3 regions of the Thalassolituus hydrocarboniclasticus genome follow, and region 3 is predicted to be linked to each of the others. Evidence: predicted binding sites of a transcription regulator. Region 3 holds the regulator's gene; each other region holds the start of a gene.

Region 1 (6,143 bases), 1.7 Mb from region 3:
CCTGAGGGTTTACCCGGCGTACGCCAAGGGTAAATGCATTAATACCACGGATAACTTCCGGAATCGCATGAGCGGCAACAAAACCAATGCGGTTACTGCGGGTCATGGCACCGGCAATCATGCCGGATAAATAACGTGGTTCATAAGCACGCGCGGCATAGCTGCCAAGGTTTTCGCTCAGACGCAGACCGGTGGCGTTATCAAACTTAACCGCCGGAAATTCACGGGCAACACGCGCCGTGGTAACCATATACCCCTGCGAGGTAGTAAAAATAATATCGTTTTCTGCTGCCAGCTTACGGATAATTTCAGCAGAGGCGCGTCCTTCCTGCACAAACTCCACATATTGCGTTTTGACATCCGCACCGAAGACTTTTTCCAGATGCTGACGCCCTTCATCATGCGAGTGTGACCAGCCGACTTCTTTGGCTGGTCCAACATAAATAAAAGCCGCTTTAATTTGCGCCTGAGCAGCCGTCGTCAGTGAGCACAGTAATACCAATAAAAAATTCATCGCACAGGGGCGCATAACATTCCAACCATTAATACTTGACCATTCGGTCAGGCATTATGCTCAGCCAGCTTCTGCCCACAAGCGCAGAATTTCCATTTATCGAGAGTGTTCACAATAAATGTTCAAAAGTGGCCAAAGACGCGCCATTTATTGAATAACAGCCCGGGAGGAGCAGTGCAGGGTAACAGTCAGACATAAAAAAACCGCCTTGCGGCGGTTTCTTATATTCCTGCTTCTTAAGCGTCCGACGTCAATCTGCCGACGTCCGGCTCAGGCATCACTTCACCACTTTCAGCGAAGGTCTTGCGCCAGCTGGCGGATTTTCCGCTACAGGCTTTTTCTTCGGCGGTTGCGGGTCATCCGGATTCGGTGCTCCGGCTTCAGAGCCAAACACCATTCCCTGACCATTCTCGCGCGCATAAATTGCCAATATGGCAATAACAGGCACAAAGACCGCCATTGGCACACCACCAAAGCGGGCATTAAACGACAGACCACTTTCATCAATCAGCAGGTTCTGCACAGCTCCGGGACTGATATTCAGCACAATCTGCCCGTTATTCACATATTCCTGCGGAACCTGAACATCGGGCAGTAAAGCATCAACCAGAACGTAAGGCGTGCACTGATTATCGAGAATCCACTCATTCAGCGCCCGCATTAAGTACGGACGACTGGGTGTCATGGTATTACTCATCAGTCGCGCATTTCCCGCTCAGCTTCAGAGAGGCTGGCGATAAAGGATTCACGCTCAAACAAACGCTCCATATATTGCAGCATCGGCTTGCAGGATTTTTCCGGCAATTCGATACCCAGTACCGGCAAGCGCCACAGGATCGGGCCAACGCAGCAATCAACAATGGAGAACTCTTCGCTCATAAAATATGGCAATTCTGCAAAGATCGGGCTGGTTGCAATCAGACTGTCAGTCAGCTGTTTACGGGCTGCTTCAACATCCTTGCCTTTTCCGTTGAGGATGGTGTCGATCAGGCCACCCCAGTCTTTTTCGATGCGGTTAATCCACAGACGGCTTTGCGCACGGGCAACCGGGTAAACCGGCAACAGCGGCGGGTGCGGGAAGCGCTCGTCGAGGTATTCCATCATCACGTTTGGTTCGTACAGAACCAGATCGCGATCCACCAGTGTTGGCAGCGAGTTGTATGGGTTCAGTGATGCCAGATCTTCTGGCTTGTTGTCAGGATCGACGTCATGAATTTCTACCGCCACCCCTTTTTCAGCCAGTACGATACGTACACGGTGACTGTAATGATCTGACGCATCCGAATAGAACGTCATGGAAGAGCGTTTAGCCACAACCCCCATAATTTCCTTACCTCTTAGCAAACCCAAAAACAAAGATAGCCCGGCCGCAAAAGCGGACGGGCTGTGCAGGCAATCAGCTGCCGGACGTCTTACTTAACGTCGCGCCAGTATTCTTTGTTCAGCATATATACAGGAACAAAGAAGATTGCCAGGAATAACAGTACCCACCAGCCGATGCGCTCACGCTCAACAGCAATAGGTTCAGCCATGTAAACCAGGAAGTTAACCAGGTCGAACACAACTTTGTCGTACTCTTCTGCAGACAGGGTACCCTCTTCTGCCAGATAAAGAACGCCTTCGTGCTCTTCGGTGATTTCCTGACCAGTCAGGGTATCAAAGCCCACAGCAACCTGTGCGGTGCCTTTTACCTGACGACCCTGAAGATCAGCCAGAACATGCGGCATACCAACGTCTTTAAATACAGCGTTGTTTACGCCCCACGGACGGCTTGGGTCTTCATAAAAGCTGCGCATGTAGGTGTATACCCAATCAGGGCGGCGAACACGGGCAACCAGAGTCAGATCCGGAGGAGTAGCACCAAACCAACGCTTGGAGTCTTCTTTCTGCATGGCAATGGTCATCAGCTCACCGAACTGCTTGCCGGCAAAGTTCAGATTTTCCTGCATCAGTTCTTCCGGGATGCCCAGGTCGCGGGCAACACGGTTAAAACGGGCATGCTCCAGTGAGTGACAGCCCATGCAGTAGTTAGCAAAGGTCTGTGCACCACGCTGCAGGGATGCAGTGTCGGTCAGATCGGTCAGGTGCTTGTCCAGATGAACTCCGGCCCCTGCAGCCATCGCAACGGCTGGAATAAATGCTGCAATTAACGCGAATACTTTTTTCATTATCAGTGGCCCCCGGTTACGCGCTCTGGTACTGGTTTGGTTTTTTCCATGCGGGTGTAGAACGGCATCAGCAGGAAGAAGCCAAAGTAAATAACTGAGCAGAAACGAGCCAGGAAAGTATTCAGGTCGTTCGCTGGCTGAGTACCAAGCCAGGTCAGTTCAACGAAGGCAGCAGCAAAGACAACGATAAACACTTTGCTGATCCAGCCTTTGTAGCGCCAGCTCTTAACCGGGCTGCGATCCAGCCATGGCAGAACAAACAGAACGGCAATAGCAGCGGCCATGGCAACAACACCCAGCAGCTTATCCGGTACCGCACGCAGAATCGCGTAGAACGCACCGAAATACCATACAGGAGCAATATGCTCTGGGGTTTTCAGGCCGTTAGCCGGCTCAAAGTTAGCGTACTCCAGCATGAAACCGTTACCTTCAGGGAAGAAGAACAGCACGGTGCAGAAGATCATCAGGAAGACAACAATACCCACCATGTCATGTACGGTGTAGTAAGGGTGGAACGGGATACCATCCAGCGGCTTACCGTTTTCGTCTTTCAGTTTTTTGATATCAACGCCATCCGGGTTGTTAGAACCCACTTCGTGCAGCGCCAGCAGGTGCAGAACCACCAGCATCACGATCACCAGAGGCAGAGCAATAACGTGCAGAGCGAAGAAGCGGTTCAGGGTGGCACCGGAAATCAGGAAGTCACCACGGATCCACTCAGTCAGAGCATCACCAATACCGAAAGGAATAACTGAGAACAGAGAGATAATTACCTGCGCACCCCAGTAAGACATCTGTCCCCATGGCAGTACGTAACCCATGAAAGCTTCCGCCATCAGAGCCAGATAAATCAGCATACCAAAGATCCAGATCAGCTCGCGTGGCTTCTGGTATGAACCGTACAGAATCGCACGCATCATGTGCAGATAAACGGCAATAAAGAAGAAGGTAGCACCGGTGGAGTGCAGGTAACGGATCAGCCAGCCCCACTCAACATCACGCATGATGTATTCAACAGAAGCAAAGGCGCCTTCGGCACTTGGCACGAAGTTCATGGTCAGCCAGATACCGGTCAGGATCTGGTTAGCCAGCATCAGCATGGACAGTACGCCGAAGAAGTACCAGAAGTTAAAGTTCTTCGGTGCATAGTACTTGGACATATGCTTTTCATAGGTCTGGGTAACCGGCAGACGGTCATCAATCCAGCCCATCAGGGTGTTTTGCTGCTTACTCATTAAGCGTTCTCCTCATCAACACCGATTACCAGAACATTGTCGTCCTCGAAAGAGTAAGGAGGAACAATCAGGTTGGTAGCAGCTGGTGAGCCGTTAAATACGCGGCCAGACAAATCAAAACGGGAGCCGTGACACGGACAGAACCAACCGCCCTGCCAGTTTGCGTCGAATGTTTCCGGCTTAACTTCAGCGAAGTATTTCGGCGCACAACCCAGGTGAGTACACACACCCAGCAGGACAATAAACTCCGGTTTGCGCGAGCGATAAATATTATCGGCGTAAGCAGGCTGCTGCTCTTTAACGCTGTTTTCCGGGTCTTTCAGGTTGTCATTCAGGTTTGGCAGATTGTCCAGCTGTTCCTGGGTGCGGCGTGCAATATACACCGGCTTACCACGCCATTCGGCGGTCAGCATTGCACCTGGCTCAATTTTGCTGATATCGACTTTTGCCGGAGCACCTGCTGCTTTCGCCTTCTCACTTGGCAACCAAGATTTCACGAAGGGTACTGCGAGAAAGCCAGCGCCGACAGCACCGACGCCGGCTGTAGCGCCTACGAGCAGAGTACGCCGACCCTTATTCACGCCGTCTTGACTCATTACCATCTTCTCCCATCAAAAAAATTCTTTTGTGCTACAAGGTCAGGAGCCTGTTGTATATTTTTTGCACAGACCCAGCGTAGCATACAGAGCGGCGCACATAGTAAAGAAATTGGGGAGGGGAAACAACCTGAAAAACCCACAGAACATGGGGTTTTGGGCATAAAAAAAGCGTCCATTGACATAAGCCAATGAACGCTTCTTTTTGTATTCTGCGAGCGAATTAACGCTTGGAGAATTGTGGCTTCTTACGTGCTTTACGCAGACCCACTTTCTTACGCTCAACTTCACGGGCGTCACGGGTAACATAACCCGCTGCACGCAGAGAAGGACGCAGAGTTTCGTCGTATTGCATCAGGGCACGGGTAATACCGTGACGGATTGCACCGGCCTGACCGTTACCACCACCACCGTTAACGTTAATGATAACGTCAAACTTGGTCAGGTTTTCAGTCAGTTCGAGTGGTTGACGAACAACCATACGAGCGGTTTCACGACCAAAGTAAACATCCAGAGGACGCTTATTAACTACGATGCTGCCAGTACCAGGACGCAGGAACACACGAGCTGTGGAGGTCTTACGACGACCGGTACCATAGTATTGAGAGACTGCCATCATATTATCCCAGTTTCAGTTCTTGCGGCTGCTGAGCGGTATGCGGATGCTCGCTACCAGCATAAACTTTCATTTTTTTGTACATGGCACGACCTAAAGGATTCTTTGGAAGCATACCTTTAACGGCCAGTTCGATTACCATTTCAGGCTTATGGTCAATCAGTTTCTCGAAAGAAATAGACTTCAGACCACCTGGGTAACCAGTGTGATGATGGTACATCTTGTCACTGGTTTTATTACCGGTAACTTTAACTTTGTCTGCATTGATAACAACGATGTAATCGCCGGTATCAACGTGTGGAGTGTATTCTGGCTTGTGCTTGCCTCTCAGACGGCGAGCAACCTCAGTGGCCAGGCGACCCAGCGTCTGTTCAGCTGCATCAACTACAAACCACTCACGTTTTACGGTTTCGGGTTTCGCGCTGTATGTTTTCATCAATTTCTCGCCTTTAAGGGCATGTTGATTCGAAAAGAGGGCGGCATTCTATAGGAAGGAAGATCCTTCCGCAAGTCATAATCCTGTATGAATTATGATCCGACCGGACACGAAGGCTAAGCCCGCACCGGCACTGGGATGGCGCCCGCCATCACAGTAAAAGAAACCGCCGTTTGCGGTCAGCAAACGGCGGTTCAGATATCTGTAACGACTGTACTTTGGTCAGTAATGCTCCGGCTCGCGGAACTTCACCAGACCGTAAATCAGGGTCAGCATGGTAACCATGATATCGAGCAGAATGGACAGTGCCATCATGGTCGATGTGTCTTCCTGCTGGTCGTAGCCCAGCGTCTGGCCAACATAGAAGCAGGCAACGCTGACGACAAACCCAATCAGGATGCAGGCTACCAGAAAATAGCCCTTGCCGTCATCCATCGTAAGCGTTTCATCCAGAACCTTTGCCTGCAACAGGAAGTAAGCGCCATAACAGAGCGCGCATGCCAGCACCATGCCGGCCAGAAAGTAAGCAACCATAAGAGTCAGTCCGCAGAATAATAACTGCTCTAAGACTAGCCCAG
Region 2 (6,143 bases), 170 kb from region 3:
CTTTTCCAGCTCCGGTATACGGCCGTACTGCAGTTCCGACATACGCTGCAGATCGCCGGCACGGCGCGCCGCTTCCATCTCGATTTTCGCCTGTTCCAGCTGTTCTTTCGATTTGCTGGCACCTTCAAGCAGGGCTTTTTCTTTCTTCCACACTTCTTCCAGCTCGACGTAAGCACGTCCGGCCTTGTTGATCTCTTCATTGAGATCGCTCAGGCGTTTTTTCGCTGCTTCGTCTTTTTCTTTACGCAGTGCTTCACGTTCGATTTTCAGCTGAATCAGGCGCCGTTCGAGCTTGTCCATTTCCTGTGGTTTGGAGTCGATTTCCATACGGATAACCGATGCCGCCTCATCCACCAGGTCGATGGCTTTATCTGGCAGGCGACGATCTGGAATATAGCGCTGCGACAGTTTGGCCGCGGCGATAATCGCGCTGTCGGTAATCTGCACACCGTGGTGCACTTCGTAGCGTTCTTTTAAACCACGCAGAATGGCAATGGAGTCTTCCACGCTCGGCTCATCAACAATCACTTTCTGGAAACGACGCTCCAGTGCCGCGTCTTTTTCAATAAATTCGCGGTATTCATCCAGTGTGGTTGCGCCCACGCAGTGCAGCTCACCACGGGCCAGCGCCGGTTTCAGCATATTGCCGGCATCCATAGCGCCATCGCCCTTACCGGCACCGACCATGGTATGCAATTCATCGACAAACAGAATGATGCTGCCTTCGGCCTTGGTGACGTCTTTTAAAACGGCTTTTAAGCGTTCTTCGAACTCACCACGGTATTTGGCACCGGCCACCAGCGAACCCATATCCAGCGACAGGATGCGCTTATGCTTCAGGTTTTCCGGCACTTCACCATTAACGATACGCTGCGCCAGACCTTCCACCACCGCGGTTTTACCCACGCCCGGAGGTCCGATTAACACCGGGTTATTTTTCGTACGGCGCTGCAGCACCTGAATGGTACGGCGGATTTCATCATCACGGCCGATCACCGGGTCCAGTTTGCCCGCTTCGGCACGCTCGGTCAGGTCGATGCAGTATTTATCCAGCGACTGACGGTTATCTTCGGCATTGGCGTCCTGCACACTTTCACCGCCACGCAGTTCGTTAATGGCTTTATTAACGCCGTCTTTATTCAGACCAGCCGCAGCCAGAGCCTTACCTGTGCTGTTTTTATCGTCCAGCGCCACCAGCAGAAAGACTTCGCTCGACACATACTGGTCACCGCGTTTCTGCGCTTCTTTATCCGCCAGGTTGAGCAGACGGCCCAGTTCCGGCGCCAGCTGAATATTGCCATCCGGGCTGCTGACTTTGGGCTGCTCGTCCAGCAGCGCCCGCAGGGCACGGCCAAGCTCAACGACATTGGCACCACAACGGCGCACCACATCTTTAACCGAGCTGCTTGGCTGCTCGAGCAATGCCAACAGTAAGTGGACGGTATCAATCTGATTATGATCCTGCCCCAGCGCCAGACTCTGGCTCTCGGCCAGAGCGTTCTGCAGACTGGTGGTCAACCGATCCATACGCATATTCCAATCTCCTAAATAGACGCTCAGGGCAGCCCCGAGCAGAGTTGATTCATTACCACTTAGATGCGACCAGATTAATTTTTTTCAACACCTTCTAGATTAAATTTAGTAAAACTAATAGAAATTCATCTTGATGCAGCGCAAAGACCCGGCTGCCAAGCGTGTGATCGCGTATAATCGCCAGCCTTCATCCGTATCGTCAGCCTTCATTTATATAGTGGCGCGATTCACCTTTTAAAGCGTAGGACACAAACCAGCCATGACAGCCCCTGCAATGACCGACGCCCTGCGCCGCGGTGCCTTATTTCTGCTGCTGGGTGAAGCCCTGCTGGCATTAATGGGCGCGCTGGTCAAAGACCTGTCGGACGTGCTGTCGACCGAGCAGATTGTGTTCTTCCGTAATATCGCCGGTCTGATCGTACTCGCCCCTTTATTGCTGCGTACTGGCTTAACTGAGCTGAAAACCCGGGTCTGGCACTGGCATTTGCTGCGCGGTCTGGTTGGTGTCAGCGCCATGTACTGTTACTTCTGGGCGCTGGCTCATCTGCCGCTCACCGAAGCCTTTCTGGTGAAGCTTTCGGCGCCGCTGTTTATGCCATTACTGGCACTCTGGTGGCTGAAAGAACCCGCCGGGCGCCACAGTTGGCTGGCGCTGCTGATCGGCTTTGCCGGGGTCAGTGTCATCCTGCAGCCCGGCGCTGAACACCCGGCCATGCTGAGTAATGGCGACAGCTACAACACAGCGCTGCTGATCGGTCTGCTCGGTGCTTTTCTGGCCGCACTGGCCAAGGTGACCATCCGCCGCATGTCGGCTACCGAATCCAGCCAGCGTATTGTGTTTTATTTTGGCCTGACCGCCACACTGGTTTCAGCCCCCGGCGCCCTGCTCAACTGGCAGCCGGTTCCTGACAGTACCTGGCTGTGGCTGCTGGCGCTTGGCGTGGTCGCTACCAGCGGCCAGCTGGCGCTGACCCGCGCCTACCGCATCGCGCCTACCGGCAAGGTCGGTGTTTATGTTTACAGTGCGGTTATTTATGGCGCCCTGATGGGCTGGTGGTTCTGGGGAGAGATTCCGCCGTGGACGACCTGGGCCGGGGCCATTCTGATCGTACTGGCAGGCTTACTGAACCTGTATGCGCCCAAAACCGGCAACAAAAGCTGATTTCGACTGCAGGTGAATGCATGGGGAGAATTCCCGGCACAGGTATAAGGCGCCATTCTCTTAGATATAAGTCTAATTTATGATCAAAACAGGCTTATTATTTCCTCAGAATTAAATATACTGGCCATTCTGATGAATTGCCTAGAATGAATCATTAATTATGTCCCGTATCGACTCATTGCAAACCTTTGTCTCCGTTGTGCGCTCGCGTAACTTTACTTCAGCAGCCGATTCACTGGGAGTGACGCCATCTGCCGTCAGTAAGCAGATCAGCGGTCTGGAAGAACGCCTTGGCGTACGTCTGCTGAACCGTACCACCCGCTCCGTCAGCCCAACCGAAGCCGGACAAATGTTCTACCAGCACTGCGAGAATATTCTTGAGTCGATCACGGAAGCCGAAAAGCTGGTCACCGACTTTGACGTCACGCCACGCGGCCGTTTGCGCATCACTGCGATGTCGAACTTCGGCCGCCGTGAGCTGGCGCGTATGTTTACCGATTTTGCCCAGAAGTACCCGGACATCAGCTTCGACCTGCATATTTCTGACCGCCCGCTGGATATTGTGAAAGAAGGCTACGACTTCGCCCTGCGCCTGGGCTCGCTGGAAGACTCGCGCCTGATTGCCAAACCGGTGGCCGAGCAAAGCATTGTTATCTGTGCGTCAAAAGAATATCTGGAACGCTGGGGCACCCCGGTAAAACTGGAAGACCTCAATAACCATCGCATTCTGATTGTCGCCAACGCCGAATACGCCCGTATCAACTGGCTGCGTCAGTTTGAAAAAGACCATGGTTTCAGCCTGTCGAGCGTCGAACGCAAACTGGCTGTGAATGATATCGACCTGGTATATGAAGCCTGTCTGGCCGGTATGGGGATCACTGCCCTGCCAACCTATATTGCCGAGCGGCATCTGGAAAGTGGTGAACTGGTGAGATTATTTCCGGAAGTGGATATTCCGGTGCGCAGTATCAAAGTGGTGTTCCCGCAGAACCGTTATCTGGCGAACAAAAGCCGTGCATTCCTCGACTTTATTACCGCCTACTTTGACGATCCAAGCCAGAACAACTGAGCTGCAGCTGAGTTCCGCACATAAACAAACGGGCCTGATCAGAGGCCCGTTTTTTTATGCGCTGAATGCCGCCGGATTATTCCTGTGGCAGCAACTGTGGCGCGCAGCGCTCGTAGAAAACCCGCGGTACCTGAGCGATCTTACGCTCGTCATAGTCAAAGAAGACGATACCGGTTTTGGCTTTCACCACCTGTTTGTCCTGAGCCTGATTTTCGACCCGGTAAATAAAGTCGCAACCGTATTTATTGAAGTCGGTCACGCCAACATGAAAGGTGAGAATATCGCCAACAAAGGATTCTGCGGTAAAACACACCACCAGATCCGACACCATTAATCCCAGACCGCCAATATTAAATTCACCGAAACCATGTTCGCGCAAAAAACGTAAGCGGGCTTCATGCAACAGAGACACCATGCGGTCGTTACCCACATGATTGCCGTAATTAATTTCCGTTACCCGCACATCCAGCGTTGTACTGAAGGTAAATTCATCGGGTAATTCGAGTTGTACTCTGGCCAAAACAGCCTCCTGATCGTCTGTTTTGCTGCCAATGCAGCAAAATCCGGGGAATTATTCTGGCAACTGCGATTCCAATGCGGTCTACTATACCGCAGTAGCCGGGGTGTGCAGATGAGCCATGCGTCTTACGCCAGCTCTCTGTGCTTTACACCAGTGGCACCCAAACGGATGTTCAGCTGTCTGAGATACAGACAAGAACCATGACTGAACACCGTAACGGTACGTGCGTACAGGGCTTATCCTGACAAAGCGCCGGCATGATAACGGCGCCCGGCGCACAGTACAAACAGATAACAACAAGGAAATCTGGCAACGACTATGCTTTCCATTTGCTTCCGCACATTGAAAATTGCGCTGACCCTTACAGCGCTGCTCACGGCCCAGCTGAGCCAGGCCACCATCCCGGAAATTGCCCCCGGCACCGCCTTCAAACCCCTTGAGCCGACCCGTGATCACGCCATGATCACCCAGCAGATCATGAACAACCTGCTGCGCGGCCATTACGAGCATCAGCGTCTGGATGACAAACTGTCATCACGGGTGCTCGATATCCTGCTCGACGATATCGACAGCACCCGCAGCTATCTGCTGGCTGGCGACGTCAAAGAATTTGAGCAATACCGTTACAGTCTGGATGAAGCCCTGAACCGCGGTGATATGCGCCCGGCCTTCATCATCTTTAACCGTTTCCAGCAGCGTGTGTCTGAGCGCCTGTCATTTCTGCTCAACGAACTGCACAGCAAAGCCGCCGATTACCACTTCGACACTGACGAGCGTCTCGATCTCGACCGCGAAAAAGCGCCTTGGGCGACCACCAGCGCCGAACTCGACGACCTGTGGCGCAAGCGTCTGAAAAACTCCATCCTCAATCTGAAAATGGCCGGCAAAGAAAAAGACGCCATTATTGAGCTGTTGAGCAAGCGTTATCAGAACCAGCTGAACCGTGTCCATCAGTCACAATCTGAAGACGCGTATCAGACCTTTATGAATGCCGTTACCCGCGCCTTCGACCCGCACACCCAGTACTTCTCGCCGCGCAACACCGAGAACTTCAATATCAATATGAGCCTGTCCTTACAGGGCATTGGCGCCGTGCTGCAAACCGAAGACGAACACACCAAGGTGGTACGTCTGGTGCCGGCCGGCCCGGCCGCCAAAGCCGGTAACCTGCAGCCTGCCGATAAAATCATCGGCGTTGGTCAGGCCGAAGGCGATATCGTTGATGTGATCGGCTGGCGTCTGGATGAAGTGGTCGAGCTGATCCGTGGTCCGAAAAGCACCACCGTGCGGCTGGAAATTCTGCCGGCCAACTCTTCCGGCACCGACAGCAAAATCATTTCCATCGTACGTGATGAGGTCAAACTGGAAGAGCAATCCGCCCAGAAAGACGTTATCGAGGTTAAAGATGGCGACGTGACCCATAAAATCGGTGTGATCGATATTCCGACCTTCTATATCGACTTCCAGGGTCGTATGGAAAACAAGCCGGACTATAAGAGCACGACCCGTGACGTCACCGTGCTGATTAACGAACTGAAAGAAGAAGGCATCGATGGCCTGATCATTGATCTGCGCAATAACGGCGGCGGCTCACTGGAAGAAGCCATTACCCTGACCGGCCTGTTTATTCCGCAGGGCCCGGTGGTACAGGTACGCAGTACTCATGGCCGGGTTGAAGTTCTGCCTGATCAGGACCCTTCCGTACTGTACGACGGACCGCTTACCGTTCTGGTTAACCGCCTCAGTGCGTCGGCCTCGGAAATTTTTGCCGGTGCGATTCAGGATTATGGCCGCGGTTTAATTGTCGGTGGCCAGACCTTCGGTAAAGGGACGGTTCAGAGCCTGCGTCCGCTGCGCTC
Region 3 (6,143 bases):
TCTGATGGGTCTGTATATCGCCCGCTGGTCACTGCTGCTGACCCGTATTGAACAGCTGGGACAGGGCATCTGGAAATACCTGCAACCTCTGACCCGCCGCTTTATGCAATCCCCGCGTGCGCTCGACCGTTTCTGGCTGGGCATGCTCTGGGGGTGGTTGCCCTGCGGCCTGATTTACAGCACGTTAAGCTGGGTGGCAGCCAATGGCCAGCCGTTACTGGGGGCCGCCGCGATGTTCGCCTTTGGTCTGGGTACCCTGCCGGCGTTGTTTGCCAGCACACTGGCGGCCAGCGTACTGACCCCTTTATTAAGCAACCAGCACGTGCGTCAGCTTGCCGGTACACTGCTGATCGTCTTCGGACTGTGGACTGCACTATCGGTCTGGTTGCTTTCTTGACAGATCGCACGCTAATGCCGAACATAGCCGCAACTGCTGCACTTGTTACATACTCCGTATATGGAGTTTCACTCAGGAATCAGTCATGAAAACGACACATGCTGCGCCTGCTCCACTGCGGGGCACTCAACCACACTGTCAGACCTGCTCACTGAATGCGCTTTGTCTGCCATTGTCTCTGAACGATTCCGATATGGAGCGCCTCGACGATATCATCCGTCGCGGCCGTCCGATTCAGAAAGGCCAGCTGTTATTCCAGCAGGGCGAGCCTTTCCAGTCTGTATTTGCCGTGCGTACCGGCGCGCTGAAAACCTACACTCTGGCCAGTAATGGCGAAGAACAGATTACCGGTTTCCACCTGGCCTCTGAGCTGGTCGGCCTGGCCGGCTACGATAACGGCAACTACCCGTTAACCGCCAAAGCACTGGAAACCACCACCGTCTGTGAAATTCCGCTGCAGCAACTCGACAGTCTGGCCGATGATCTGCCGGATCTGCGTAAGCAGCTGATGCGCACGATGGGCACCGAAATCCGTCATGATCAGAACATGATGCTGCTGCTCAGCAAGAAGAACGCCGAAGAGCGCGTAGCTTCCTTCCTGATTGATATTTCCCAGCGCTATTCACGTCGTGGTTTCTCGGCCAGTCATTTCCGTCTGCCGATGTCGCGGGTCGATATCAGTAACTATCTGGGCCTGGCGGTTGAAACCATCAGCCGCGTGTTTACCCGCTTCCAGAAAAACGGGCTGATCGAAACCCAGGGCAAAGAAGTGATCCTGCAGGACGCCGATATGCTGTATGAACTGGCGGGCCTGAATACCGAAAAAGAGTGTGCTGCTCACCCGCAAGAGTAAGTGCCGGAGCAGGCACAGCAAAAAAGCTAAAAAACCGGCCTCTGGCCGGTTTTTTTATGCCCGCCTGCTGACCCGACGCCCTCTGGTACGGGAAATGCTTTCACCAGAATAAAGGCTGAACCGTTGTGGTTTTTCTGGCGCCGGTTTCCAAACGCTCTATTGGCAATTGGTATAAAACCGCAGCAGATAAAATAATCTGATCTAAGATTGCAGAAACAACGTCATTCAGCCGATATGACGTATATGGAGGTGACTATGGGCATCTGCGCAAACGAACTGACCCGCTGGGTCATCCAGCCAACCCTGCAACGCATCGGCGTAACCAATCCGATGGCTTCTGCCCTGCTGCTGGCAACTGCGGCTCAGGAATCGGCTCTTGGCTCGCACCTCAAAGCCGCCGGTCAACGGGCGCTGGGCATTTACCGCATTCACAGTCTGACCCACCGACATGTATGGGACGCTTATCTGGCGCAACAGCCGGAACTGGCCAGCACCGTGCGCGGCCTGGCCAGCCAGCATGATTTTCTCAGTCATCCTCACGCTGAGCTGACCACTAATCTGTCTTATGCCACCGCTATTGCCTGGTTTATCTACGCCCGCAATGAGGATTTTGTTCTTCCTGCGGATGCCACCCCAGAGCAGCTCGCACGTTTATGGAAGCGTTTTTACCATCCGCGCAGCGGCGTCAGCATTGAAGAGTTCTGCGCCAGTTTCGGCGCCGCCACCGCCCTGCTCGACCGTGCAGCCTGAGCAGGCTCACGGTCCTGAAAACGCCTGAATACCTCTCCTTTTTAACTGCCTGACCTGTGCAGGCGGTTCCTTCACCCGGTGCATTCTGCTATAAAGCGGGCGCAATTATTCAGGGTGTTTTTATGATCGAATCCGCTGCCGAGCGCAAAGAGCAACTCGAGTTCAACAAACTGCAGAAGCGCCTGCGCCGTAATGTCGGCAAGGCCATCGAAGACTACCGCATGATCGAAGACGGCGATAAGGTCATGGTTTGCCTGTCCGGCGGTAAAGATTCGTACACCATGCTCGACATTCTGTTAAGCCTGCAGAAAAGCGCACCGATTCACTTTGATATCGTGGCGGTGAATATGGATCAGAAGCAGCCCGGATTTCCTGAACATGTGTTGCCGGAATACCTGAGCAAACTGGGCATTGAGTATCACATCGTTGAGAAAGATACCTACAGCGTGGTGAAAGAGATCATTCCGGAAGGTAAAACCACCTGCAGTCTGTGCTCACGCCTGCGTCGCGGCACCCTGTACGGCTTTGCCGAAAGCATCGGTGCGAACAAAATTGCCCTTGGTCATCACCGCGACGACATTATCGAAACCCTGTTCCTCAATATGTTCCATGGCGGCAAACTCAAGGCTATGCCACCGAAACTGCTGAGCGATGATAAGAAACACGTGCTGATCCGCCCGCTGGCTTATTGCAAAGAAAAAGACATCGAGAAATTTTCCCAGGCACGGGGCTTCCCGATCATTCCGTGCAACCTCTGTGGCTCACAGGAAAACCTGCAGCGTCAGAACATCAAGATGATGCTGGAGCAGTGGGACAGAGAACAGCCGGGACGCAGTGAGAATATCTTTGCCGCTATCTGTAATGTGGCGCCGTCACAATTGGGTGATACGCAGTTGTTTGATTTTGTCACCCTGCAGGATAAGCAGGACAAAGGTCATCTGTTTACCCGTCTGGATGTGGTTCAGATCGACTGATCTGACTGCTCTTTTTGGCTGGCAAAAGAAAAGGCGGTCATAAACCGCCTTGCAACATGCTGGTGACCAGCAGCTGATAATCCCCCGGCCCTTTCACAATAAACTCCATCTTATAACGCCGGTCGGTAATGATGGACTCCGCCAGCGCTGTCAGGTGACAGGCCGCACTGCTGAGTTCCGGCTGCGGCATTTGCAGACGGACCTGATACTGCTCTTCCAGCTCTTTTACCCGTACCGTTGAAATGGCCTGGGTTTCACTGCCGGCAATGCCTTTGCGGATCCATTGCAGATAAATACCGTGCGGGCCTTTGAAATTAGTACGGACAACGCGGATATAACCCTCACCGGCTTCCGATTTCCATGGGCAGACCCGCTGCACCTGATCAATCCAGACCGGCATTTTATAAACGCCGGCAAAGGGCCAGGTTTCACCTTCGGCGTCTGGCTGGTTATTGATCTCTGCGTCGGCGGCCAGAGCTGTATACGTCAGACAAACCGACAGCAAAGCCGTCATCATGCGTGCTGATCTCATAATGATCCTCCTGCCATTAAGCCTAGCAGAGGTCTGCGCCAGCGCTTGTTGTGGTCATTTGCCTGTCAGGCCGAAAATACCGCCTGATTACTGCCGCCGGCATCCCATGCAGGACGCTGATAACACACGCTAAGGATGTAAAAGGTTTCCTCTCCTTTCGGCAGGCGCACGGTCACTTCATCATCGACCCGCTTACCCAGTAAGCCTCGTGCCAGCGGCGCATCAACGCTGATATAGCCGCGCTTGAGGTCAATTTCATCCTCGCCCACCAGACGGTAGCGATGGATTTCACCGTCATCGTCTTCAAGCTCCAGCCAGGCACCGAAAAAAACTTTCTGCGGATCGGCCGGCAGCCGGTCAACCACCGTCAGAATCTCCAGACGCTTCAGCAGGAAACGGACGCGACTGTCGATCTGGCGTAATCGGCGTTTACCGTAGATGTATTCGGCATTTTCAGAGCGGTCACCGAGCTTGGCAGCATCAGAGACCTCCTGCGTCACTTTCGGACGCTCAGTGCGCCACAGGTAATCGTATTCCCGGCGTAAGGCCTGCTCCCCCTCAGGGGTTATCAGATGGCTGCGTTTCGGCAGCGGCTTTTTTTCCTGTTCACTCATACCTTGGCCCGTATAAAAATTTCATATATCCGCAACAGAGTCGTGGCAGGCTGCAATAACGGCGCTGCGGCAGCACAGAGACAGCTGCCTGACGAACCGGTTAATTCCGGCATAAAAAACCGGGTGATGGCACAGCATGATCAGACGCAGCGTTAAAATGGTGACCGGTGTTCTGCTGTTGCTGCTGGGCATTATTATTACGCCAATGCCGATTCCCCTTGGCATTATCCTGATCATCCTTGGTCTGTCTATGCTGGTATCGACGATCCCCAGGGTGCGCACATTTCTGCAGTTTCTGCGCCGGCGCTACCGCGTGTTTTCGCACAAACTGAACAGCATCAAACACCGCCTGCCTGCATTCGCCCGCCAGCTGATTGAAGATACCGATCCTGACCAGCCCTGAGCAGCCCACTATAAAGCCCCCAATAAAGCCCTCTGTGCTAGCATAAGAGCATGAACTCAGATGCCCTCTCTCCTCTGGCGGCCAGTGACAGCGCCACCGATGACTTCGCTCCTCTGCTCGAACTGCTGAACCTGTATCTGGCCGACGGCCAGAGCCACACTGAATACGATGTGCTGTGCTGGCTGCAGGCGCCCGAACAGGGAGTCTTCCGCGCCGATGCCCTGCGCGATTCACTCACCATGTTTCGCAGCCATTTTATTCTGATGCATTGCCTCTACCGCCTGCAGCAGCAATGGGCTGCTGAACAAACTGCCCTGCTGGACATCAGCGCACTCAGAATTTGCCGCTCACCCTGGCCAGATAACGCCCACAACCGTGGACTGACAGAACATAGTCCGCTGGCACAGTATTACCTCGACCTCAGCCAGCTGAATACCGCTCAGGAAGAGGTGGATGATCTGCTGCGCAGCTTCTGGCAGAAGATGCTGCAGCCGGAACAGGAGGATCAGGACATTGCTGAACTGGAACTCAGTAAGCCCGTGACAGGGGCAGAGATTCGATTACAATATCGTCGCCTGGCGATGCAACACCATCCCGACCGCGGCGGTGATGAAAACCGCTTCCGCACCATTCAGGCTGCCTTTCAACGACTCAAGCACCGGTATTCATGATTAAATTTTCTTTTCCGCTCATTCTCTTCACGCTGCTTTTCTCTGCCTCGGTACGCGCTCAGCTGGTGATACTGCAATATCACCATGTGTCGACCGACACTCCCGCGTCGACCAGTATCAGTCCGGAAGGTTTTGCCAGCCATCTGCAGTTGCTGGAGCAGGAAAATATGCATGTGATTGATCTTGGCCAGGCGCTGGCCAAGATTCGCGCAGGTGAGTCCTTACCGGAAAAATCCGTCGCCATTACTTTCGATGATGCCTACCGCTCGGTGTATGAAAACGCTTATCCATTGCTGAAACAGCGTCAGTGGCCGTTTACCGTATTTGTAAATACCAATGCCGTAGATGAACAGCATGGCGTAGTGATGGACTGGCAGCAGCTGAAAGAACTGCAGGATAACGGCGCTCTGATTGCCAACCACAGTGCGGATCATCCTTATCTGATTGAGCGCCCGGATGGCATGACACTGGATGCCTGGCTGACACAGGAAGTGGCCAAGCCGGAAGCGCGTCTGCAAAAAGAGCTGGGCACCAGTCATAAACTGCTGGCCTACCCTTATGGCGAATTTGATCTGGAGATTATCGATTGGCTGGCAGCGAACGGTTACCTTGCTTTTGGTCAGCAATCCGGACCGGTAGGCCCCATGTCTCATCCGCAGGCTCTGCCGCGCTTCCCGGCCTCCGGTATTTATGCCAACGTCAAAACTCTGAAAACCAAGCTGTATACCCTTGCCCTGCCGGTGCCGCCAACCCAGCTGATCGAACCCGTGCTGGCCGCAGAGAATCCGCCAACCCTGGCCATTCATTTCCCAGAAGTGGATTTGCGTCCGCGCCAGATCCAGTGTTTTGCCAGCGGTGAAGGCGCAATCAGCACACAAACCGAAGCAACCAATGGCATGGTCAATCTGGTTGCCCGTGCAGAAAAAGCGATCCGCGGTGGCCGCAGCCG

Evidence for each region. Region 3 encodes FNR, which switches genes on or off when oxygen is low (the NO sensors DNR and NnrR bind a similar motif). Its sites were predicted from a motif close to TTGATNTANATCAA; they were not measured.
Region 1: petA (ubiquinol-cytochrome c reductase iron-sulfur subunit) is a predicted target of FNR. The motif match lies at 4,692-4,705, and genes of this name have one in related genera.
Region 2: clpB (ATP-dependent chaperone ClpB) is a predicted target of FNR. The motif match lies at 1,664-1,677, and genes of this name have one in related genera.

The regions. Positions count from the first base shown of each region.
Region 1 is NZ_CP054475.1:602,556-608,698, reverse strand. Features, by position in the region: gene HUF19_RS02555 (BMP family ABC transporter substrate-binding protein) at 1-529, opposite strand, end outside; gene HUF19_RS02550 (ClpXP protease specificity-enhancing factor) at 792-1,211, opposite strand; gene sspA (stringent starvation protein SspA) at 1,211-1,837, opposite strand; gene HUF19_RS02540 (cytochrome c1) at 1,927-2,682, opposite strand; gene HUF19_RS02535 (cytochrome b) at 2,685-3,917, opposite strand; gene petA (ubiquinol-cytochrome c reductase iron-sulfur subunit) at 3,917-4,513, opposite strand; gene rpsI (30S ribosomal protein S9) at 4,737-5,129, opposite strand; gene rplM (50S ribosomal protein L13) at 5,134-5,565, opposite strand; gene HUF19_RS02515 (hypothetical protein) at 5,788-6,099, opposite strand.
Region 2 is NZ_CP054475.1:2,447,851-2,453,993, forward strand. Features, by position in the region: gene clpB (ATP-dependent chaperone ClpB) at 1-1,533, opposite strand, end outside; gene HUF19_RS10880 (DMT family transporter) at 1,793-2,695, shown strand; gene HUF19_RS10885 (LysR family transcriptional regulator) at 2,856-3,764, shown strand; gene HUF19_RS10890 (acyl-CoA thioesterase) at 3,841-4,284, opposite strand; gene HUF19_RS10895 (carboxy terminal-processing peptidase) at 4,603-6,143, shown strand, end outside.
Region 3 is NZ_CP054475.1:2,280,090-2,286,232, forward strand. Features, by position in the region: gene HUF19_RS10005 (sulfite exporter TauE/SafE family protein) at 1-397, shown strand, start outside; gene fnr (fumarate/nitrate reduction transcriptional regulator Fnr) at 483-1,250, shown strand; gene HUF19_RS10015 (hypothetical protein) at 1,506-2,000, shown strand; gene ttcA (tRNA 2-thiocytidine(32) synthetase TtcA) at 2,123-2,974, shown strand; gene HUF19_RS10025 (hypothetical protein) at 3,012-3,506, opposite strand; gene greB (transcription elongation factor GreB) at 3,572-4,120, opposite strand; gene HUF19_RS10035 (PGPGW domain-containing protein) at 4,257-4,523, shown strand; gene HUF19_RS10040 (DNA-J related domain-containing protein) at 4,574-5,194, shown strand; gene HUF19_RS10045 (polysaccharide deacetylase family protein) at 5,191-6,143, shown strand, end outside.